One region of the Aeromonas genomosp. paramedia genome, then DNA from elsewhere that is predicted to be linked to it. Evidence: riboswitches for the same ligand, from Rfam matches in the RefSeq annotation. Region 1 holds a riboswitch; each other region holds the start of a gene.
What was found. A riboswitch is a leader RNA that binds a small molecule or an ion and turns the genes downstream of it on or off. The one in region 1 is predicted to bind cyclic di-GMP.

Region 2: it holds a riboswitch for cyclic di-GMP, as region 1 does, so the genes downstream of both, HB860_RS02540 (glycosyl hydrolase family 18 protein) here and HB860_RS15005 (glycosyl hydrolase family 18 protein) in region 1, are expected to answer to the same signal.
Region 3: it holds a riboswitch for cyclic di-GMP, as region 1 does, so the genes downstream of both, lafK (lateral flagellar response regulator transcription factor LafK) here and HB860_RS15005 (glycosyl hydrolase family 18 protein) in region 1, are expected to answer to the same signal.

What each region holds. Positions count from the first base shown of each region.
Region 1 covers NZ_JAAROG010000019.1:49,260-56,945, reverse strand. Annotated here, with positions in the region: gene HB860_RS15015 (3-phenylpropionate MFS transporter) at 145-1,287, shown strand; gene HB860_RS15010 (hybrid sensor histidine kinase/response regulator) at 1,370-4,843, shown strand; cyclic di-GMP riboswitch class I at 5,046-5,132, shown strand; gene HB860_RS15005 (glycosyl hydrolase family 18 protein) at 5,244-7,686, shown strand, end outside.
Region 2 covers NZ_JAAROG010000003.1:6,725-14,410, reverse strand. Annotated here, with positions in the region: gene HB860_RS02560 (MotA/TolQ/ExbB proton channel family protein) at 1-124, shown strand, start outside; gene HB860_RS02555 (ExbD/TolR family protein) at 192-599, shown strand; gene HB860_RS02550 (energy transducer TonB) at 616-1,251, shown strand; gene HB860_RS02545 (tetratricopeptide repeat protein) at 1,263-2,498, shown strand; gene HB860_RS02540 (glycosyl hydrolase family 18 protein) at 2,765-5,803, opposite strand; cyclic di-GMP riboswitch class I at 5,917-6,000, opposite strand; gene HB860_RS02535 (ExeM/NucH family extracellular endonuclease) at 6,296-7,686, shown strand, end outside.
Region 3 covers NZ_JAAROG010000001.1:42,494-50,179, reverse strand. Annotated here, with positions in the region: gene fliFL (lateral flagellar M-ring protein FliFL) at 1-1,463, opposite strand, end outside; gene lfiE (lateral flagellar hook-basal body complex protein LfiE) at 1,482-1,808, opposite strand; gene lafK (lateral flagellar response regulator transcription factor LafK) at 1,820-3,082, opposite strand; cyclic di-GMP riboswitch class I at 3,335-3,422, opposite strand; gene lfhA (lateral flagellar biosynthesis protein LfhA) at 3,617-5,692, opposite strand; gene flhB (flagellar biosynthesis protein FlhB) at 5,696-6,832, opposite strand; gene lfiR (flagellar biosynthetic protein FliR) at 6,829-7,611, opposite strand; gene fliQ (flagellar biosynthesis protein FliQ) at 7,608-7,686, opposite strand, start outside.

The DNA.
Region 1 (7,686 bases):
AGCGGTGTTATCCAGATAGACAGGGGGATGTGACAAAGGTTCAACTTTATTGATATTTATCGTTTTTATCTCCCCCTTGCCCCTGGGGATCCCCGCGCCAAAATCGGTTATCATTTGTGCCCCTTGTCCCGCTGCCGAGCCCCTATGCCCGCCTTCTCCTGGTTAGCCCTGTTCTTTGGCGCCTTCTACTTCGTCTACGGCGCCTATCTGCCGTTCTGGTCCCTGTGGCTCGAGGGCATAGGGGTGAGCGCCGAGCAGATAGGCTTGCTGCTGGGGGTCGGCATGGCCATCCGTTTTGCCGGCAACCTGATGGTGATGGGACGGGTCAAGGGGGCCGGTCAGTTGTTGCCCGTCACCCGGCTGCTCTGCCTGCTGAGCCTGCTGGCGTTTCTGGGCTTCTACCTCAGCCACAGCCTCTGGTGGCTGGTGCTGCTGACCCTGGTGGCGAACTTCATCTACCCGACCCTGATGCCCATGGGGGAGGCGCTCGCCACCCGCATGGTGGTGCAGACGCACCTCGACTATGGCAAGGTGAGGCTGTGCGGCTCCTTCGCCTTTATCGCCGCCTCCACCCTGGTGGGGGCTCTGGTGAGCAACTTCGGCAGCGACTGGGTGCTGCACACCATGGTGGCGGGACTGCTGGCCATGCTGGCGCTGAGCGCGCTGCCGCTGCGGCCGCAGCCCCAGGAGCTCAAGGGGGAGCGGGCCCGGGCTTCCCTGCTCGTCACCCTCAAGTCAGCGCCGGTGCGCCGCTTCCTGCTCATTACCGCCCTGCTACAGGGCAGCCATGCCGCCTACTACGGCTTCAGCGCCATGTACTGGAAGGGGGCGGGTTACAGCGGCACCCTGATCGGCTACCTGTGGGCCCTGGGGGTGGTGGCGGAGATCGCCATGTTTGCCGCGGACAAGCGCTTCTTTCACCGCTTCGGGGCCCAGACCCTGTTTCTGGTGGGGGCCGTCGGCTGCGTGGTGCGCTGGGTGTTGCTCGGCGCCTCTACCGAGCTGGCGGTGCTGGTGCTGGGTCAGCTGCTGCACGGGGTCACCTTCTGCATCAGCCACCTCGGCGCCGTGCGCTTCATGACCCGCCAGCTGCCCGCCGAGCAGCAGATCCCCACCCAGGCGCTCTATGCGGCGCTCGGCCTCGGCATGACGGTGGCGGCCCTGATGGCGATCTGCGGTGTGCTGTTCGAGCCGCTCGGTGGGGGCATCTTCTTCATCATGGTGCTGGTGGTGCTGCCGGTCTTCGTCCTGCGGCTGCGCGGGGAGCATGAGGGCGCCGCCGCCTGAGCGGGCACACTCAATGACGGTTGCCCGTCGGCACGCTGAGCCGGCGCGGCGCTCAACACATCTGAACAAGGGAAGAATGTAGATGCACCAAGGATGGCTGCTGATCGGGTTGTCGCTCGCCTATCTGGGCTTGCTGTTCCTCATCGCCTATGTGGCGGACAAGAGCAAGCGCCGTCGGCTCAAGGGCCAGCCCCTGCTCTACAGCCTGTCGCTCGCCGTCTATTGCACCTCCTGGACCTTCTTCGGCACAGTGGGGCAGGCGAGCGAATCCCCCTGGTCGCCTGTGCCCATCTATCTTGGCCCCATGCTGGTGTTCCTGTTTGGCTGGCGCCTGCTGGCCCGCCTCATCCTGGTGGCCAAGCGCGAGCACATCACCTCCATCGCCGACTTCATCGCCGCCCGCTATGGCAAGTCCCAGCGTCTGGCCATGGTGATCAGCCTGATCGCCGTCATGGGGATACTTCCCTACCTGGTGCTGCAGCTCAAGGCCATCGTCACCGGGCTGGATCTGCTGATGGCCAACTCGGTGCCGGCGGGGCCCACGGGCAACACGGCCGAGCTGGCCCTCGGCGTCGCCCTGTTGCTGGCCCTGTTCAGCATACTGTTCGGCACCCGCAACCTGGACGCCACCGAGCACCACCGCGGCATGGTGGTCGCCATCGCCTTCGAGTCCGTGGTCAAGCTGCTCGCCTTCATGGCGGTGGGGGGCTTCGCGCTCTGGCTCATCATCGCTAGGCCGAGCGAGGCCCGCACCCTGGTGGCCGGGGACTTTCTCGATGCGGTGGTGGCGGTGTCGCCGGGCAGCCTGCTGGAGCTCGCCATCTATACCCTGGTGGCCATGTGCGCCGTCATCTGCCTGCCGCGCCAGTTCCACGTGACTGTGGTGGAGAACAACCAGGGCCAGGATCTGCACTGGGCGCGCTGGCTGTTCCCGCTCTACCTGTTCCTGATGGGGCTCTTCATCTGGCCGCTGGCGCTGGCGGGCAAGCAGTGGGTGGGGGCCGACATGGCCTCGGACACCTATGTCATCAGCCTGCCCATGTCGCTGGGCTTCGACGGCATGGCGATGCTGGCGTTTCTTGGCGGCACCTCGGCGGCCACCGGCATGGTGATCGTCTGCACCATAGCCCTGGCCATCATGGTCAGCAACGATCTGGTGCTGCCGGTGCTGCTGCGCCGCTTCTGGCAGCAGGGGCGGGATGAGCGGCTGATGCGGCTGCTGCTGCAGGTGCGCCGGGGCGCCATACTGCTGATCCTGCTGGCGGCCTGGGTGCTCTATCTCTGGCTCGGGGATCTCACCAGCCTGTCGCGCATCGGCTACCTGTCGTTCGGCGCCGTGGCCCAGTTCGCCCCGGCCCTGCTGCTCGGCCTCTACTGGCGGCACGGCAACCGCAAGGGGGTCTATCTCGGGCTCGCCCTCGGGGTCAGCCTCTGGTTCGTGACCCTGCTGGCCGAGAGCGGCCTGCTGGCGGGCTCGCCGCTGGAGGCGCTGCTGGCCCCCCCCGACTGGCCCGCCTTTCGCGAGCTGAGCCTGGGGGCCTGGTGCATCTTCCTGAGCCTGTTGCTCAACCTGCTCGGCTACGTGGCGGGATCCCTGCTGTCGCGGGCGGCGGTGAGCGAGCGGCTGCAGGCCGCCAACTTCGTCGGCAAGCCGAGCCGGGATACCACGGCGCTCTACCAGGCGCGGGTCTCGGTCAAGGAGCTGGAGATGCTGGCGGCCCGCTTCGTCGGCTCGAGCCGGGTCAAGCGCGCCTTCGGCCGCTTCGCCGGCGAGCGCGGCGGCACCCTGGCGCCCCAGATGCAGGCGTCGGCCGATCTGATTGCCCACACCGAGCGGTTGCTGGCGGGGGTATTTGGCACCTCGTCCGCCCGGCTGGTGCTGGCCTCTGCCCTGCAGGGGCGCAACATGCAGCTCGAGGAGATAGCCACCATAGTGGACGAGGCCTCGGACGTGTTCCGCTTCAACCGCGGCCTGCTGCAGGGTGCCATAGAGCACATGGGGCAGGGGATCTCTGTGGTGGACAGGGAGCTCAAGCTGGTGGCCTGGAACCGGCGCTACATAGAGCTGTTCCACTATCCGCACGGGCTCATCCAGGTGGGGCGATCCATCGAGGAGATCATCCGCTACAACGCCGGGCAGGGGCTCTGCGGCCCAGGGGACATAGAGGCCCAGGTGGCGCGCCGGGTCGCCTTCATGAAGCGGGGCAGCCCCCATGTCTCGGCGCGGGAGCGACCGGACGGCCGGGTGATAGAGATGCAGGGCAATCCCATGCCGGCGGGGGGCTTCGTGATGACCTTCACCGACATCACCCCCTTCCGGGCGGCGGAGCGGGTGCTGCGGGAAGCGAACGAGCACCTGGAGGCGAGGGTGGCCGAGCGTACCCACGAACTCTCCGAGCTCAACCGCCAGCTGCTGCTGGTGAACCAGCAGGTGGAGCGGGCGAACCACTCCAAGAGCCGCTTCCTGGCGGCGGTGAGCCACGATCTGACCCAGCCGCTGAACGCGGCCAAGCTGTTTACCTCCTCCCTGCTGGAGATGCTGCCGCAGGGAGGGGAGCAGGCGGCGGAGCAGGTCCGCATCGCCCGCCACATCGACGATGCCCTAGGGGCGACCGAGGATCTCATCACGGATCTGCTGGACATCTCGCGCCTCGAGGCGGGCAAGTTCAAGGCGAAGAAGCTCGATTTCGCCCTGAGCGACGTGCTGGGCAACCTCAAGGCGGAGTTCGGGGTGCTGGCCCAGGCGGGAGAGATCCAGTTCTCCGTGGTGGAGAGCCGCCTCGCGGTCTACAGCGACGTGCGCCTGCTGCGCCGGGTGTTGCAGAACTTCCTCACCAATGCGTTCCGTTACAACCCGGGCGGCCGGGTGCTGCTCGGCTGCCGCCGCCTGGGGGACAAGGTGCGCGTCGAGGTGTGGGACAATGGCCCCGGCATTCCGCTGGACAAGCAGGAGGCGATCTTCGACGAGTTCTCCCGCCTCGATCACTCCCGCACCGCCAGGGAGCAGGGACTTGGCCTCGGGCTCGCCATCGCCCGCGGCATCTCCCAGGTGCTGGGACATCAGCTCTCCCTGCGCAGCTGGCCCGGGGCGGGGTCTGTGTTTTCCATCACCCTCAACCTCGCGACCCGGCCGGTGACGCCGAGCCAGCTGGCGGCCCCCGTGGTGCGGGACAGCCAGCTCGAAGGGATCCGGGTGCTCTGCATCGACAACGAGGAGGACATCCTCATCGCCATGGCCTCCCTGCTGGGACGCTGGGGCTGCGAGGTGCGCTGCGCCCAGAGCCTGGAGCAGGCAGAGGAGATCATAGGGGCCGGTTTCCTGCCCCGGCTGGTGCTCTCCGACTACCACCTGGATGACGGCAAGACCGGGCTGCAGGCGCTGCACATGATCCGGCTGGCCCATGGCAACGACATAGGCGGCATCATCATCAGCGCGGATCGCAAGAGCGAGCTGCAGACCCAGATCCGCGAGCACGGCTTTGGCTACGTCAGCAAGCCGGTCAAACCCCTCAAGCTGCGGGCGCTGATGAACAGCCTGCTGCTGCCAATACAGTGACAGCCTTCACACAATCAAGCATTGTTTGGCAAGTTCGGGAGCTGTCATCAGGCGCCAGCATCACCGATGTTGGCGCCAGCTTGCCGGCATGTTCGCGAACAATCTGGAAAATGAGTCCTATTCGCTGTCATTTTTACTAGGTAGCGCCGCCTCCGACTCCCTCCTATAGTCATTCGGCGATTATTTTTGTCGCAAATCAAGTTGTGCAAAAAGGCAAACCGGACGAAAGTCCGGGACGCAAAGCCTCCGGTCTAAGGGTCAAAGTACCTAGGATAGCGGGGTCACCACAGGTTGTATCGTCCATGGGCCAAGCCATGGTGGCGATGATGTCTGCGTTACCTGGCAGGTTGCGTTGCCTTTTTCGTTGTTAATTCCAATAACGAAATAAGGAAGTTCAAATATGTTAAGTCCAAAACTTTCCCTGCTGGCGCTCCTGGTCGGGGGATTCTGTGCTACCTCCGCCTTCGCCGCTGCCCCGGGCAAACCCACCATAGGCTCGGGCCCCACCAAGTTCGCCATCGTCGAAGTCAATCAATCCGCCTCGGCCTACAACCAGCTGGTGACAGTCCACAAGGATGGCGCCCCGGTCAGCGTGACCTGGAACCTCTGGTCCGGTGACGTCGGTCAGACCGCCAAGGTGCTGCTCGATGGCCAGGAGGTGTGGTCAGGCCCCGCTTCCGCCGCGGGTACCGCCAACTTCAAGGTGACCAAGGGGGGCCGCTACCAGATGCAGGTGGCCCTGTGCAACGCCGACGGCTGCACCCTCTCCGACAAGAAGGAGCTGATGGTCGCCGATACCGACGGCAGCCACCTGGCGCCGCTCAATGCGCCGCTCAAGGAGAACAACAAGCCCTACGCCAACAAGTCCGGCAAGGTGGTGGGGGCTTATTACGTGGAGTGGGGTGTCTACGGTCGCAAGTTCACCGTGGACAAGATCCCGGCCCAGAACCTGACCCACATTCTCTACGGCTTCACCCCCATCTGTGGCGGCAACGGCATCAACGACAGCCTCAAAGAGATCTCCGGCAGCTTCGAGGCGCTGCAGCGCTCCTGTGCCGGTCGTGAGGACTTCAAGGTCTCCATCCACGATCCCTGGGCGGCGATCCAGATGTCCCAGGGCAACCTCAGTGCCTGGGATGAACCCTACAAGGGCAACTTCGGCAACCTGATGGCCCTCAAGCAGGCCCATCCTGACCTCAAGATACTGCCGTCGGTCGGGGGCTGGACCCTTTCCGACCCCTTCTACTTCCTGGGGGACAAGAGCAAGCGCGACACCTTCGTCGCCTCGGTCAAGGAGTTCCTGCAGACCTGGAAATTCTTCGACGGGGTGGACATCGACTGGGAGTTCCCGGGTGGCCAGGGTGCCAACCCCAGCCTGGGCGGTCCGAACGATGGTGCCACCTATGTGGTGCTGATGCAGGAGCTGCGCGCCATGCTCGACGAGCTGGAAGCCGAGACCGGCCGCCAGTATGAGCTCACCTCGGCCATCAGCGCCGGCGGTGACAAGATTGCCAAGGTCGATTATCAGGCTGCCCAGCAGTACATGGACCACATCTTCCTGATGAGCTACGACTTCAGCGGCGCCTTCGACCTGCAGAATCTGGCCCACCAGACCAACCTCTTTGCCTCAAGCTGGGATCCGGCCACCAAGTACACCACCGACAAGGGCGTCAAGGCGCTGCTGGGTCAGGGGGTGACACCGGGCAAGATAGTGGTGGGGGCGGCCATGTATGGCCGTGGCTGGACCGGGGTGAAGAACTACCAGGCCGGCAATCCCTTCACCGGCACCGCGACCGGGCCGGTCAGCGGCACCTGGGAAAACGGCGTGGTGGATTATCGCGACATCGTCAACAACCGCATGGGCGCAGGCTGGGAGCAGGGCTATGACGAGTCGGCCGAGGCCCCCTATGTGTTCAAGGCCAGCAGCGGCGATCTCATCAGCTTCGACAACGATCGCTCGGTCAAGGCCAAGGGGCAGTACGTGCTGGCGAACCAGCTCGGCGGCTTGTTCGCCTGGGAGATAGACGCGGACAACGGCGACATCCTCAACGCCATGCACGAGGGACTGGGCCACGGCGAGGGTAGTCTGCCGCCGGTCAACAAGCCGCCGGTGGCCAATGCCGGCAGCGATCTGAGCGTCACAGGCCCGGCCGAGGTGACCCTCAACGGCAGCGCCTCCCACGATCCGGAAAGCGGCGCGCTGACCTACAGCTGGAAGCAGGTCTCCGGGCCCCAGGCCAGCCTGCTGGATGCCACCCAGGCCAAGGCCCGGGTGGTGCTGGACGCCGCCACTACCGACATCAATCTGGTGTTCGAGCTGACTGTGACCGACGATCACAACCTCAGTGCCAAGGATCAGGTGGTGGTGACCAACAAGGCGCCGCAGCCGAACCTGCCCCCCGTGGTCAGCGTACCGGCCAGTGCCACCGTCGAGTCCGGCAAGCAGGTGACCATCAAGGCCACGGCGTCCGATCCGAACGGTGATGCCCTGAGCTACCAGTGGAGCCTGCCAGCGGGGCTCACCGCCACCGGTCAGGACAGCGCGACCCTGGTGGTCACGGGCCCGAACGTCACCAGCGACACTGTCTATGACCTGAGTCTGGTGGTGACCGACGGGGCGCTGGATGCCAGTGCCGGCACCCGCCTGACCGTCAAGCCAGCCAGTACAGGTGGCGGCTGTGAGGCAACCGATCCGGATGCGGCCAACTGGCCAGCCTGGAGTGCCAGCACCGTCTACAACACCAATGACAAGGTGAGCCACAACCAGCTGGTGTGGCAGGCCAAGTACTGGACCCAGGGCAACGAGCCAAGCCAGAGCGCCGATCAGTGGAAGCTGGTGAGCC
Region 2 (7,686 bases), on a different contig from region 1:
GGCGACGGTACCGACCATGGCGGGCATGATTGCCGCCCTTTCCGGCCTGTTTTTTGTCAACCAGCTCGATCACAAGGCCAAGTTGGCGGTGCAGAAGCTGGAAGACAACCTGAAACACGGCTGATGCAGGATGCACATCCCCGGCAGGCTCAGGCCCGCCGGGGCACAGAACAAGCAAGGAGTTTTTTGCCATGAGAAAACGTCACAGCGACAGCGGTGCCGATGAGGCGGCCATCGATCTGACCCCCATGCTGGACATAGTGTTCATCATGCTGATCTTCTTCATCGTCACCACCTCGTTCGTCAAGGAGTCCGGCGTGGAGATCAACCGCCCGAGCGCCAGCACGGCCGAGACGGTGAAGAAGGGGAACATCATGGTCGCGGTCCGCGAGAACGGCCAGGTCTGGGTCGACAAACGGGTCGTCGAAGTGGGCGCCGTGCGTGCCAACATCGAGCGGCTGCGGGCGGAGAACCCGGAGAGCGCCGTGGTGATCCAGGCCGATACCGAGTCCCGTTCCGGGCTGGTGGTCCAGGTCATGGATCAGATCCGCATGGCCGGTGTCCAGAACATCTCCATCGCGGCGAGCAAGAGCAGCTGATGCCGGAGCGAGCACCATGAGATACCTGATAGCGATAGCGGTCTCCTGTGTGGTGGTGTTCTTCCTGTTTCTGGGAATGAACAAGCTCATCACACCGGAGCACCGGGAGCTGACGGAGAGAGAAGACGTCACCATGACCGACTTCATTCGCCTCAAGCCCCAGGAGACCCTGCAAGAGAAACAACGGGAACTGCCCAAACCGCCGCCCCCGAACCGCCCGCCGCCCCCACCCGAGATGGAGGTGGCGAGCACGGACAGGCCCAAGATGGACAGTGCCCCCATGGACATGCCCAAGCTCGACATCCCGGTCAACATCGGCGGCGGCAACGCTCTGGGTGCCTACAGCACCGGCGGCGGTGGTGGCGGCATGGGCGGCAACAACGGCGCCATGCCCATGGCGACCTTCGAGCCCATGATGCCCCGCAAGGCGGCGCTGGCCGGTCTCGCCTCCGGCAAGGTACTGGTGGAGTTCACCGTCACCGAGCGCGGCACCGTCAGCAACATCCGGATCGTCAAGGAAGAGCCCCGCAGCTACGACCTCGGCAAGGAGGCGCGCAAGACCATTGCCAAGTGGACCTTCAAGCCGGCCATGGTGGACGGCAAGCCCCAGGCAAGCCGCATGCAGCAAGAGATCGAGTTCGCGGTCAACTAAGGAAGGTGGCGATGAAAAAGTTACATACCCTGATCCTCGCCCCGGTGGCCATGGCGGTACTGCTCAGTACCGCCGGCTGGGCCGCCGAGCAGCCCGCCCTGTCTGATCGCGCCTACCGCGCGGTCAACAAGGCTCAGGCGTTGATCACCGAGAAGAAATACGGCGAGGCCAATGCCAAGCTGCAGGAGGCGCTGTCCGGCGCAGGTGAGCGGGTCTACGACAAGGGGGTGATCCTGCAGACCCTGGGCTTCGTGGCCGCCCAGCAGGAAAAATACAGCCAGGCGACCAGATACTTCGCCGATGCCATCGCCACCGGCGGCCTGCCGCAGCCGGTAGCCCAGCAGGTGCGCTACAACCTGGCCCAGCTCTATATGGCGGAGGGGAACTTCAAAGGCTCCATCAGCACCATGAAGGAGTGGTTTGCGAACCTTAGCAAGGACGAGAAGCCAACCCCGCACGCCTACATCACCCTGGCCAACGCCCATGTGCAGCTCAAGCAGTACCGGGAGGCCATACCGGCGGTGGATCAGGCGATCAAGCTCTCCGCGGGCAAGGCGCCTGAGTCCTGGTATCTGCTGAAGATGGCGGCCCACTACGAGCTGAAACAGTACAAGCCTGCCACCGAGGTGCTGACCGCCCTGGTGGACAAGTACCCGGAGAAGAAGAAGTACTGGACCCAGCTCTCGGCCATGCATATGCAGGCGGGCAACGATGCCAAGGCCCTGGCGGCGCTGGAAGGCGCCTACAACCTCGGCATGCTGACCGAGGCGGCCGAGTTGCAGCGGCTCGCCAACTACCTCGCCTTCGCCGGCATTCCCCACCGCGCCGCCCGCGTGATGGAGAAGGCGATGAAGGAGGGGACCATCGAGAGCAGCGCGGCCAACTACAAGACGCTGGCCAACTACTGGCATCAGGCCAAGGAGCTGGATCCGGCCATCGACACCCTGGCCAAGTCCTATCAGCTGGCCCCCAGTGCCGAGCTGCAGCTGAAGATGGCGCGCATGATGATCCAGAGCAAGCGATACAAGGATCTGGTCGCCCTGGCCGCCAAGCCCGCCGCCAATGCCAGCGGCGAGCAGCGGGCGGATCTGAAGTTCCTGACCGGGGTCGCCTACTTCGAGCAGCAGAAACCCAAGGAGGCGCTCAGCGCCTTCACCCAGGCCGCCCAGAATGGCAACGTCAGTGGTCGCGCCTCCCCCTGGATCAGCTTCCTGAAGGAGCAACAGGGCGGCGCCGTCACTCAATAAACCGGCACGCCATGGGCAGGCATCCGCCCATGGCGACTGCCCATCCACAAGGGGGTCAGCCCCGCAGCTTGCCTGGTGGCAATTGGCCGCTCTTCGGAGCGGTCTTTTTTATGGTCCCCTCCCCCGGTTGTCACGAGATCCCTTCATTTATATGAGGCGAAAAAAATCCGGAGCCTGGGCTCCGGATTGGGTCATTGGGTTGACGCGGGGTTAACCCCTCAACCGATTATCTGTCGCTGCATACCAGCTTCAGCAACCGGGATAACTCAATAGTTGCACACCAGCTTCCAGCTGCCATCGCCCGCCTTGGGCTCGTTGCTGGTCCACCAGTTGGCCTGCCACACCGCCTTGCCGTTGGTCATGCGGTCGTTGCCATTGGCGTGATCCCCGCGTGGCCAGGTCGGATAGGCATTGTAGTCCGCCGGGTTGACGTTCTGGCTGGCGCAGGTGGTGCCACCGCTGCCGCCGTCACCGCCACTGCTACCCCCCAGCACCGCCTCGGCCAGGGCCGGGAAGTCGGACTTCAGGCCTATGGTCTGGCTGCCGGCAATCAGGCGCATGCCGCTCGGCACGCCGGCGGCCGGCAGGTAGTAGGTCATGGCCACTTCCACCTCGGTGCCCGGCGCCCAGGCCTTCCAGGCCGGCAGCGTCAGGGCCACCTTGTGGAAGTCCTTCTCATTGGCGATGCCGTCGGAGTTCTGGTTGCCGCCGCTCTCCACCACCTTCAGCCCCATGCCGCTCTGGTCGGTGATGGTGTCGGAGGTGGAGGTGGGCATCAGGAACTCGATGCGGGTGCCGCCCGGTATGGTCTGGGTCGACTTGTTGGTGAGCTTGAGGGTCGGGTTGATCGGGTAGTTGGAGTCCCCTTCCTTGAAGCCGGAGAGGCTCACGCCGATGTCGAGCTGGGCGGCCGGGGCCGGCAGATCGTTCTGCTTCAGGGCCGCCTTGTCGGCCTTGCTGAACTTCTCGTAGGCGAGGCTGGTGAGGGTGCTGCCCATCACGTACTCGTTCTTCGCGGCATCGAAGTCATAGTCTCCCGCCATCTCCCAGAACATGACGCCCCCCAGGCCCCGCTTGACTATGTAGTCGAGCTTGTGACCCATGGACTCTTCATCTTCGGTGGAGAGGAACACCTTCTTCTGCTCGTTCCACAGCCAGGGCGCATGGGCCTTGTCGTCGTAGTAACGCACGTACTGGCCTTGCATCACGTGGGCCGGGTTGTTGGGATCCAGACCCCAGGCCTGGCCGTAGCTCGGCAATGTGGTGATGCCGAGGCTGGCCGCGTGCTCCAGGTTCTTGGCATGCCACATGGGCACGGCGCCGCCGCCTATCTCCTTGCCGTTCTTGTCCAGATCATGCCAGATGTTGTCGATGCCCACCGCCCCGTTGCCGCAGGGGATGGTGCTGCCACCCGTGCCCGGCTGGCAATCGCTCTGGCTCGGCAGCGCCGCCTTGCCCCCCAGGCCGTGGGTGCCACCGGTGACCCCCTGCCAGCCACGGGTGTAGTAAGGCACCCCTATGTTGATCTTGCCCGCCGCCAGGGCGCCGCGGAAGTAGTGGGCCGCCCAGGCGGAGTTGAGATAGCCGATGCCGCCAAACTGGGCCTGGGTGTAGACACCCCACTGGGACAGCTCGGGATCCGCCTTGTTGTCGAACAGGGCGGCGTTGTGGCCGACGAAGTGGTTCCAGGCACCGTGGAAGTCATAGGTCATCAGGTTGACGTAGTCGAGGTACTGGGTGACCTGGAAGTTTTCCATGCCGCGCAGCAGGTAGGCCGAGGCCGGCGAGGCGATGGTCAGCATGTACTTGCGACCGTCCTCGGTCCCGGCGCTGTCGAGCTTGTTGCGCAGGGTCTTCATCAGCACTTCATAGTTCGCAAACAGCTTGCCGCGACACTGGTTGGAGAGCGGGAAGTCGTTGGGGTTGCCCGCATCCTTCATGGAGGTGGGGTACTCGTAGTCGATGTCCACCCCATCGAAGCCGTACTGGCGGATGAAGCCCACCGCCGAGTCGGCGAAGGCGTTGATGCCGGCGGTGTTGACCGAGCAGTCGCCCTTGGTGGTGGCGGCGTAGAAGCCGCGAGTATCGGCCCAGCCCCCCACGGAGATGAGGGTCTTCACGTCCGGGTACTGCTTCTTGTACTTGGACAGCAGGTTGAAGTGGCCCTGATAGGCGAACTCGGGATCCATCTCGGCGCCCGGCACCCCGTTCCAGGTCAGCTTGGTGGCGGCGTCATCCACCTTGATGGTGTGGCTCTGCTCGTCCACCGCCGCGAAGGCGTAGTTGATGTGGGTGATCTTGTCCCAGGGGATGTCGCCCACCAGGTAGGCGGGCAGGCCGTTCTTGCCGGTGCGCCAGGAGGTGAAGTAACCGATGACGCGGCGGCCATGGTCATCCCCCATGCACTCGCTGCCGTCGGCGCGGTAGATCTGGCGCACGTCGCAGGAGAGGTTGCCGCCGGTGGGGGGCAGGGCCGCCTCTTCCACCTGGACGTCCACCTGGGTCGACTCGCCAGAGAGATTGGCCTTGTCGGTCGCCACCAGCTTGAGACCGGTCAGCCCCTTGTTCTGGGGCGTCCAGCTCAGTTGCCAGGGGGCGCTGCTGTCTTCGCCCACCTTCTGGCCATTCACGAAGAGCTCGACCTTGGCGACGTCGTCATTGGCGTCGGTGACATTGCCGGTCACGGTGAGGGCGCGGCCCAGGGTCACCCTGGCCCCGGCGGCGGGGCTGGCGATGTTCACTTTGGGCGCCTCTGGCGCCACCACGGCGGCGACCTGGAAGCTGGAATCCGCCTCGCTCAGCACCTTGCCGTCTTTATCCAGCGCCCGTGCCTTGAGGGCGTGATTGCCCACGCCGGCGGCAGACCAGCTGGCGCTCCAGGGGGAGGCCGTGGCCGTGGCGACCAGGGTGCCGTCGATCAGGTATTCCACCCGGGCGAGCGCCGTGACCGGGCCGCTCAGGGTCACCGCCAGGGCCAGGCTGGCCCCTTCGCTGACGCTGCTGCCCACGGCGGGGGAGCCGATGGCGACCACCAGGGCCGGCGGCGGCACCTCGCCGCCAAAGAGTTTCCAAGCATCGGCCCAGACGGCGCCGACACCGGGTTCGTAGTGGTAGGGCGACGCGCCACACCAGCCGGAGTAAGGGAATTCCTTGCATTCATAGAGGGCGCCTGCGTTGCTGACGATGTCGCTAGCCTTGTAGGCGGTGCCGGCCTGATAGGCGGGGTAGGCGGCCTGCGCCCAGGCAGGGGCGGCCGCAAGGGCGACCAGCATGGCGAGCCTGCTGGGCCTCAAGATCTGTTGCATATTGTTATCATCCTTGTTTTGTCTTGGCTTTTAAGACCGGGAAAAGCGCAATCGCAACAGAGAACAAGGGAGCGACAACAGGCCATGGACGGGCCACAAACCCTCAAGTCACCCTGGGTAACCCCGCTGTCTGGCCCGCTTGGGGCAGATCGGAGGCTTTGCGTCCCGGCATCACTGCCGGTTTGCCCTTTGCCTGGGTTCCGTGAGGAACGGCTCGAGTATAGGAAGCAAGTGGCAACCGCTCAATCTTTATTCTCTAAGGAAAATATGTGAATGCCGGCCGGCTCACACTTCCCCTCAATCGGCCAACTAACCATTAAGTCATTAATATCAATCTGTTAGCCACGTCAAAAAAACGGACTCAGCCTCTTTTGTCTCCCCATAATGTGCGTTGCCTCACTGGTCAGAGCTGCCAGAAATGTGACAATGCGCGCCCTTGGCCAAAGCGCCAAGGCTATGGAAACACTGGCAAAAATAAAAAAAGGAATACCCATGAAAGGAAGACCTACCCTGCTGTCCCTGGCCGTGGGGCTCGCCCTCGCGTCCCCGTCTCTCCATGCCGCCGGCTTCAGCTGCCCGGCCGACAGCGCCCTCACCCCCATCCCCGCCATCCAGGGCAGCGGCGACAAGAGCCCGCTCGTCCCGGGCGATCTGTTCGAAAGCCTCGGGACTGTCAAGGTCAAGGCCCTGGTCTCCGCCCTCGGCGAGAGCCTGAACAGAGGCTTCTACCTGCAGGATCTGCAGGGGGACGGCAACCCCGAAACGTCGGACGGCATCTTCGTCTACCTCAATGACAAAAACTTTGCCAGCAAGTACCCGGGCATCCAGCCGGGGGCCCTGGTCTGTCTGGAGGCCAGGGTCGAGGAGTTCTACGGCCACACCCAGCTCAGGCCACTGGTTGACGGCAACACGCCGCGCCTGGTGGTGCTGGCCCAGGGCGAGGCACCGGCCGCCACGGCGCTGCGGGTGCTGGAAGGGGAGACCCTGGCCCGGGCCCTGGAGCGTCACGAGGGGATGCGGGTGCGCCTCGACGAGGGTAGCGAGCTCAAGATAAGCCGCAACTTCAGCTACGACTACGCCGCCAAGCGCAACAACCTGGTGCTCGCCCACGGCGCCCCGCTGATGAAGCCGACCCAGCTCCATGTGGCGGGCAGCCCAGAAGCCGTGGCGCTGGCCGAGACCAACGCCGGCAACCGCGTCTTCCTCGAATCGGACTTCAAGGCCGCCAACGGCAAGCTCCCCTGGCTGCCGGCCTGGGAGCCGGAGCAGGGCTATCTGCGCATCGGCGATGCCCCGCTCAACCTGGAGGCCATGGTGGGCTACAGCTATGACGAGTACCGCCTGATCGTGCCCAAGGATCAGCGCATCACCGCGGGGGATCTGCTGCGCACCGACGAGAACGACCGCCAGGGCGCCCCGGCCCGCGCTCATGGCAGCGACCTGCGGATCGGCAGCTTCAACGTGCTCAACTACTTCACCAGCCACTCCAGCGTGGGGGGCGCCCTCAACGTGCTCTGCGCGGATCAGGCGGATGCGGACAGCGCCAAGGGCTGCAACCGCGGCGCCAAGAGCCTGGAGGAGTTCCAGTTGCAGCGCGCCAAGATAGTCAACGCCATCGCCGAGATGGACGCCGATCTGCTCGGCCTGATGGAGATGGAGAACAACGGCTTCGACGAGCACGCCGCCCTCCACGATCTGGTGGAAAACCTCAACGCCCACCAGAAAGAGGCGAGCAAGCACTACGCCTTCGTCACCCTGCCCAAGGCCCTGCTCACCGAGGAGCGCTTCTTCGGCGGCGACGCCATCATGGTGGCCATGCTCTATCGCCCCGCCCTGCTCACCCCGAGCGGGGATGCCGAGGTCATCCGACTGCCTGAGCAGCG
Region 3 (7,686 bases), on a different contig from region 1:
GGCTCGGCATCAGGATATTGCTGGGTGCGCACCAGGTGCTTCACCAGGGGGCGAATGCCGAAGAACACCAGGGTCAGCCCCAGCAGACCACCCACCAGGTAGCGCAGGGAGTCTTGCCAGTAAGGGGTCTCCAGCCAGCTCGACTCAGGTGGCGTCACCGGCACGGCGCCGGTGAAGTCGAACACCTGCAGGCTGATCTGATCGCCGCGCACGCCGTCAAAGCCGACGGAGCGCTCCACCATCTGGCGGATCTGCTCCAGCTGCTCGGCGCTCCAGCCCCCCTTGGGGCTGCTCTGCTGATTGAGCAAGATGGATACGTTCATCCGCTCCAGCCGTCCCTGCTGATAGCGGGTATGCACTATGGTGCGGCTGTTCTCGTACTGCTTGCTGACCTCCTGCCGTTCGGTACGAGTGTCGTTCTTGGCTGGCTCCGGCGTCGCCGCATTTCCCTCGGCAGCCGCTTCTGTCTGGGGCGCAGTCTCGGGAGGACGGTTGGACAGGGCCCCCGGGATGCCGAGCGCCAGGGCATCTATGGTCTTGTCGGACTTGTTGGACTCCTTGGTCACCACACCATTGGGATCCAGCTGCTGCTGGGTCTCTTCCACCGCGTTGAAGTTGACGTCAGCGGCGATCTGGACCCGGAAGTTGCCGGTGCCCAGCATGGGATGGAGCATGTCGCTGGCACGCTGGCGGATGTACTGCTCAAGCTTGCGCACGTACTCCATCTGCTGGACGCTCTGCTTGCCGAATCCCGCCTTGTCGCCGAGCTCGGCACTCAGCAATTGGCCCGCCTGATCCACTATGGTCACGGCACCGGGCTTCATGCCCGAGATGCTGCCTGCCACCAGGTTGGCGATGGCCTCGACCTGACCCGGCTCCATGGACTGGCCGGGTTGCAGATCCAGCATCACGGAGGCGCTGGGTTTCTCTTCGTCACGGCCGACAAACAGGGTCCGCTTGGGGATGGCCAGATGCACCCGGGCACTGCGCACCGCATCCAGCGAGATGATGGTTCTGGCCAGCTCCCCTTCCAGGGCATGGCGGTAGCGCGCCCCTTCCATGAACTCGCTGGTGCCAAGACCGGTGACTGTGTCCAGCCCCTCGAGGCCGGCCGGCATGGCCGCCCTGACCCCGCGCGCCGCCAGCGCCATGCGCACGTGGGCGAGCTGGCTCTCCGGCACCAGGATCTGGCCCGAGCTTTTTTCCAGCCGGAAAGGCACCTGCTCCTTCTCCAGCATCTCCATGATGTTGGCGGTGTCGTAGAGCTCCTGCTTGCCGTAGAGGGGCACATAGTTCTTGCTGGAGGTCCAGAGGATCACCACTATGGTGCCCGCCACTATGGCGGCAAGCAGCGCTATGGTCAGGATGGATTTGTTGTCCCGGGACAGGGTGCGCCAGTTGCGCATCCCTTCCTGTACCCGGGCGATCAGGGAGCCCGACGCCCCCGGCGAGGATGATACCAATTCAGTCATGACCTACCCTCAGAGCGGCATGCGCATGATGTCATCGAAGCCTGTCATCAGTTTGTTGCGCACCTGCATCAGGGCGGAAAAACTGAGACCTGCCTTCTGGCTGGCCACCATGGCCCCCACCAGATCGTCGCTCTGACCCGCGTCGACGGCGGTCATCAGTCTGGACGCGACATTCTGCTGTTCGTTGACCCGGCCGACGACGTCACGCATGGCGTCGCTGAACGAGACAGCCGAGGCGTCGTTAGGCTCGATGGAAGGGGTGTGACTGGCGACGCGCTGCATTTCCTGCATCTGCTGCAGGAGCGTCACCTGTGATGACATGATCTCAATCTTCACTCGGTTATCCCTTAGTTTTGAATCTGCTGCTCGACATCGATGCCCTGCTCGCGCATGGCAGCCAGCTTGTATCTAAGTGCCCGGGTCGTCATCCCAAGGGCTTCGGCCGTACGAGTCCGGTGACCACGAAAACGGCGCAACGTCTCCAGGACGAATTGAAATTCGGCATGCCGTTTGGTCTCGCTGAGCCCCTCCGGGGCCGCAAGCGTCTGCGGTAACAGGTTGTCGGCTTCGACGGCATAATGGGGCAGCATCAAATCGACCGCCTGAATATGCAATCCGCGAGCCATAATTAGTGCCCGCTGGATCACGTTGTCCAGTTCGCGCACATTGCCCGGCCAGTCATAGGAGAGCAGCTGCTTGCAGGCGCTCTCGCTGAGGCGATACCCCTGCTGGGCGGCGTAGCGCTCGATGAAGTACTCCGCCAGCGGCAGTATGTCGTCCGGCCGCTCCCGCAGGGCGGGCCAGCTCATGGGCAGCACATCGAGCCGGTAGAAGAGGTCCTCGCGAAACTCCCCCTGCAACACCAACTCCCTGAGGTCTCTGTTGCTGGCGGCGATGATCCGCACATCCAGCGCAATCACCTGATGGCTGCCCAGCCGCTCGACCTCTTTCTCCTGCAGCACCCGCAGCAGCTTGGCCTGCAATGCCAGCGGCAGTTCGGAGATCTCGTCGAGCAACAGGGTGCCCCCCTGGGCCAGCTCGAACTTGCCCTGCTGGCTGGCGGTCGCGCCGGTAAAGGCCCCCTTGCTGTGTCCGAACAGGATGGATTCGAGCATGGCTTCGGGGATGGCAGCACAGTTGATGGCCACGAAGGGCTTGCCCGCCCGGCTGGACATCTCGTGGATGTAGCGGGCCAGCCGCTCCTTGCCCGTCCCCGACTCGCCGCCGATGAGGATGGTGGCCGAGGTCTTGGCAGCCCGCCTGGCGAGCTGCAAGACCTGCAGGCTCAGGGGCGAGGTGGCGATCAGGTTGGGAATGGCCTGACGCAGGCGCAGGGCTCCCCTCACCACATCGAGGATCTGGCGCTGGCTGAAAGGCTTGATGATGTAGTCGATGGCGCCGGCCCGCATGGCCTCCGCCGCCAGATAGGCCTGGTGCTCATTGACCAGGATGACGCAGTCGGTACCCGCCAGCTCCTGCACCATTGAGGGTCCGGCCTCGGTCATGACCGCCATGTCGAGCAGCACGAGATCCGCTGAATGGTGAGAGAGAAATTGTTTGGCCAGCGGGACAGAATTCAGGCAAGAAACGCGATAGCCTGCCTTCAACAATATTCCCTCAACATCGTCTCCATTTGATAACGAAGAGGAAACTAATAATAAATGAGCATGAGATTCAATACCGACGGGTATTGAATTTTCCTTGATAGATAAATCAGAAAACATATTAACCCGAACCTGTGATTGCACATGAATCAATCAACAGAACTGACGCTCAAAAAATAAAAACGCACCAGGACGGGGCAGCACTTCTTATTGAGCACTTACCCTATATCGGTATGAAAACAAGGCTGGAATCATGGCCTTGGTAACCCCGCTATCATTAGCATCAATGCTGTTAGACCGGAGGCTTTGCGTCCTGACTTTTCAGTTCAGTTTGCCTTTATCATGCGACGACCCGTATTAGGATGGCATGGCTTGGTTGTCCTTAAGCCATGTGACACATCTGACTGTTTCTATTTTATTTTTTCACTGTCAGTCTGTGTCGCGTCAAAAGCCGTCACATCATAACGGCTTTATATGACAATTCAAGCAGATGTGCGGAATAGTCTCTTCCTGCCGGCATATGGGCGTGGCAATTCCACTTCAGCCCAGGGTGCCAATTACCTCGACCCGCAAATCTTCCGGGATCTCGTTATAAGAGAGCACTTTGAGACCCTTTGAAAAGGATCGGGCATAGCGGGCGATCAACGGCCTGAGCTGGGGCATGACCACCAGCACGGGCGCATACCCCTGCTGCTGCAACTGCTCCTTCACCAGCGGCATGTTCTGCTGCAACTGCGCCAGCAATTGCGGGTCGACCGGGAAGCTGTCCAGCTGGATTTTTCCCTGCTGCTGGGACTGGTTCATTGCCGTCAGCAGAGTCTGCTCCAGCCGATCATCCAGGGTGAAGGCCGCCAGTATGTCGCGGGATCCGATCGCCTGCCTGACGATCTGGCGCTTTAGGGCGCAGCGCACGTCCGAGGCCAGCAGCACAGGGTCCTTGGTCAGCTCGCTCGCATCCAGCAAGGTGGTGGCTATGGTGCGGATATCGGTGAGGCTGATCTGCTCCTTGAGCAACTGACGGAAGACCCGCAGTTGCTGCATCTGGGTCAGGGCCAGATTGAGCTCTTCCGCCAGGCGGGGCGACTGGGTGGCCAGATACTGGCCCAGCTTGCCCACCTCGTCATGGCCGAAGAGCCCATCGAGCTGCTCCCTGAGCAGCTTGCTGGCATGGGTGGCGATGACGGTGGCGGAGTCCACCACGGAGTAACCCAGGTTGAGCGCCTTGGCCTTGTTGTCCGGCGAGATCCAGACCGCGTTCATGCCATAGGCCGGATCCTGGGTCAGCTCGCCGTCCAGGGCCCCATAGGTCTCCCCGCTGCTGATGGCCATCAGCCGCTGGCAATCCACATTCCCCGTGGCCAGGGCGATGCCCGACAGCTTGATGCGATACTGGTCCGGTTGCAGTTGCAGGTTGTCCCGTACCCGGATCTCGGGCAGCAGGAAGCCATACTGCTCGGACAGGGTCTTGCGAATGCCGCGCACCCGGGCGAGCAGCTCGGCCCCCTTGTTTGCCTCGGCCAGCGGCACCAGCCGATAGCCCAGCTCGATGGCGACTGCATCCACCGGCGGCAGATCCTGCCAGTCCAGCCCCTGCGGCTCCGGCTGCACCATCTGCCTCGTCAGCTCCTCGGCCGCATCCAGGGCAGGGTCCTTTGCCCGGCGCTGGCTGACGCTCCAGCCGGTCCAGGCCAGCACGGCGGCAAAGCTGAGGAAGGCCAGCATGGGCATGCCGGGCACCAGGCCCAGGATCAGCATGATGGTCGCCGCCGTATAGATGACCCGGGGGGAAGCCAGGATCTGCTGGCCGACCTGATCCGACATCTCTCCCTCGTCACTCACGCGAGTGACTATGATGGCCGCCGCGGTGGACATCAGCAGTGAGGGGATCTGGGCGACCAGACCATCACCTATGGTAAGCAGGGCATAGATGCGGAAGGCATCGGAAACCGGCAGCGAGTGCTGGAAGATACCTATGGCGAGACCACCCACCAGGTTGATGATCAGCACCAGCAGGCCGGCGATGGCATCGCCACGGACAAACTTGGAGGCCCCATCCATGGCGCCGTAGAAGTCCGCTTCCCTGGCGATCTCTTCCCGCCTTGCACGGGCCTGGTGCTGATCCAGGGTCCCGGCGTTGAGATCGGCATCTATGGCCATCTGCTTGCCCGGCATGGCATCCAGGGTGAAGCGGGCGGAGACTTCGGAGATCCGCTCCCCCCCCTTGGTGATCACCACGAAGTTGATGATCATCAGGATCACGAACACCACCAGACCCACCACGTAGTTGCCACCGATCACCACTTCCCCGAAGGCCTGGATGACCTTGCCGGCGGCCTCGTTGCCCTCATGACCATGGAGCAGCACCACCCGGGTGGAGGCGACGTTGAGGGACAACCGCATCAGGGTGGCCACCAGCAGCACGGTCGGGAACACGGAGAAATCGAGGGGGCGGCGGGCCGAGACAGAGACCAGCAGCACCAGCACCGCCAGCACTATGTTGAAGGTGAACAGGGCATCCAGCAGCCAACCGGGCAGAGGCAGTATCATCATCGCCAGGATGGCCAGCAGCATCATGGGGATAGCTGTATAGGATTGGGTCAATACACGCCAGTTCACAACTTACCTCTCAGGTTGACGTAACTCGGGCGGCACATGCAGAGGGGCAAGGGGATTGGGTTTTCTGCCCTTGCCTGCCTCATAGGCCCGTAACTGCAATACGTGGTTCAATACATAGGCGACCGCTGTGTAGAGGCCTGCCGGCACTTCCTGATCCACCCGGGTGGAGTAGTAGATGGCCCGGGTCAGCTCCGGCAGGCTCATCACCATCTTGTCGTGCTGCCTGGCGACATCGCGGATCCGCTCCGCCATGCCGTCTATGCCCTTGGCAATCACATAGGGGGCGTTGGCCCGCGCGGGATCATACTTGATGGCGACCGCGTAATGGGTCGGGTTCACTATGATCACGTCTGCCTGGGGCACCCGCTGTTCGATGCGCGCCCTGGCCAGCATGCCCTGCACCTGGCGGATCCTGGCCTTGATCTCGGGGCGCCCCTCGCTGTTCTTGTGCTCGTCCTTGACCTCCTGCTTGGTCATCTTCAACTGCTTGTTCAAAGACCAGCGCTGATAGGGGACATCCAGCACGGCGATCAGCATCTGCACGCTGCCTAGCAAGATAAATGCCTGAGAGAGGATGCGCAGCGCCTGTTCCATGGCTGCCTGGGGCGGCATGCGGTTCATCATCATCAGCAGGGGCCACTGGTGCTGGAGCATCAGGGCCAGGGTGCCGCCGATCAGCACCACCTTGAGAAGGGATTTCAGCAGCTCCATCAGGCTGTGGGTCGAGAACATCCGCTTGAGCCCCTTGAGCGGGTTGAGCTTCTCCCCGCTTGGCATCAGCTTCTTCCAGACCAGCACCATGCCACCCGGCACTATGCTGAGCAGGACCAGCAACAGGGCGAGCAGGCCGAACAGCGGCAGCAGGACCCACAACATGCCGATCAGCGCATCTGCGGTCCACTGGATCATCATCTGCGGATCCCGCGCCCCCTGCCAGTTGAAGCGCTGGGGTTGCTTCATCAGCTCGGCAAAGAAAAGGCCGAAGCTCGGTACCATCCACTGCATGGCCAGCCCGCCTATCAGCAGCAGGCCGGCGGAACTCAGCTCCTTGGAACGCGCTATCTGCCCCTCTTCCCGCGCCTTGCGCCGTTTCTGGGTGGAGGCCTCTTCGGTTTTGTCCTGGGCGCTGCTCTGACTCATGCCGGCGTCAATGCCCTGAGCTGGGCCAGCACATGGGCGACCAGATCCAGATACCGGGCCGGGACGCCGCTGATGGAGATGGCCATGGTGAGCAACCCCAGCAGCAACGTCATGGGGAAGCCCAGGGAGAAAATGTTCAGGGAGGGGGCCGTGCGATTGAGCACCCCGAAGGTGAGGTTGACCATCAGCATGGCCACTACGGCAGGCAGGGTCAGGATCAGGGCCGCCCCTATGCTCCAGCCGAACAGGCCGATGACCCCCTTCAGGTCCAGCGCGTAGAGGGAGGCGCCCGGTGGCCAGCTGCGCAGGCTCTGCACCAGCACCTCCAGGGTCACCAGATGACCGTTCAGGCCGAGGAACAGCAGCGAGCAGAAGATCAGCATGATCTGGCTGACGATGGGCGCCGTGTCCCCGTTGGAGGGATCATTCATCACCGCCATCGCCAGACCCATCTGCATGGAGAGGATCTGGCCCGCCATGGTCATCACCATGAACAGCATCTGGATGCAGAGCCCGAACAGCAGGCCGAACAGCAGCTGCTCCAGAGTCAGCACCATCATGCCGACGCTGAAGGGATCCAGTGCCGGCATGCCTTTGAGCATGGGGGCAATCAGCAGGCTGATGACGAAGGCCAGAAAGATGCGAACCTGGGCCGGGATGCGACCATCACCAAACACCGGCATCACCCAGAAGGCTGCCGCGATACGAATGAAGGGCCACCACCACTGTCCCAGCCAGGCGGTCAGCTCGGCCGCACTGAGCGACAGCAGGGAGTTCATCCGATGAGCCCGGGGATCTTCTGGAACAGGTCGGAAAACAGGGTGGTGATCTGCGACAGCAGCCAGTTGCCCGTG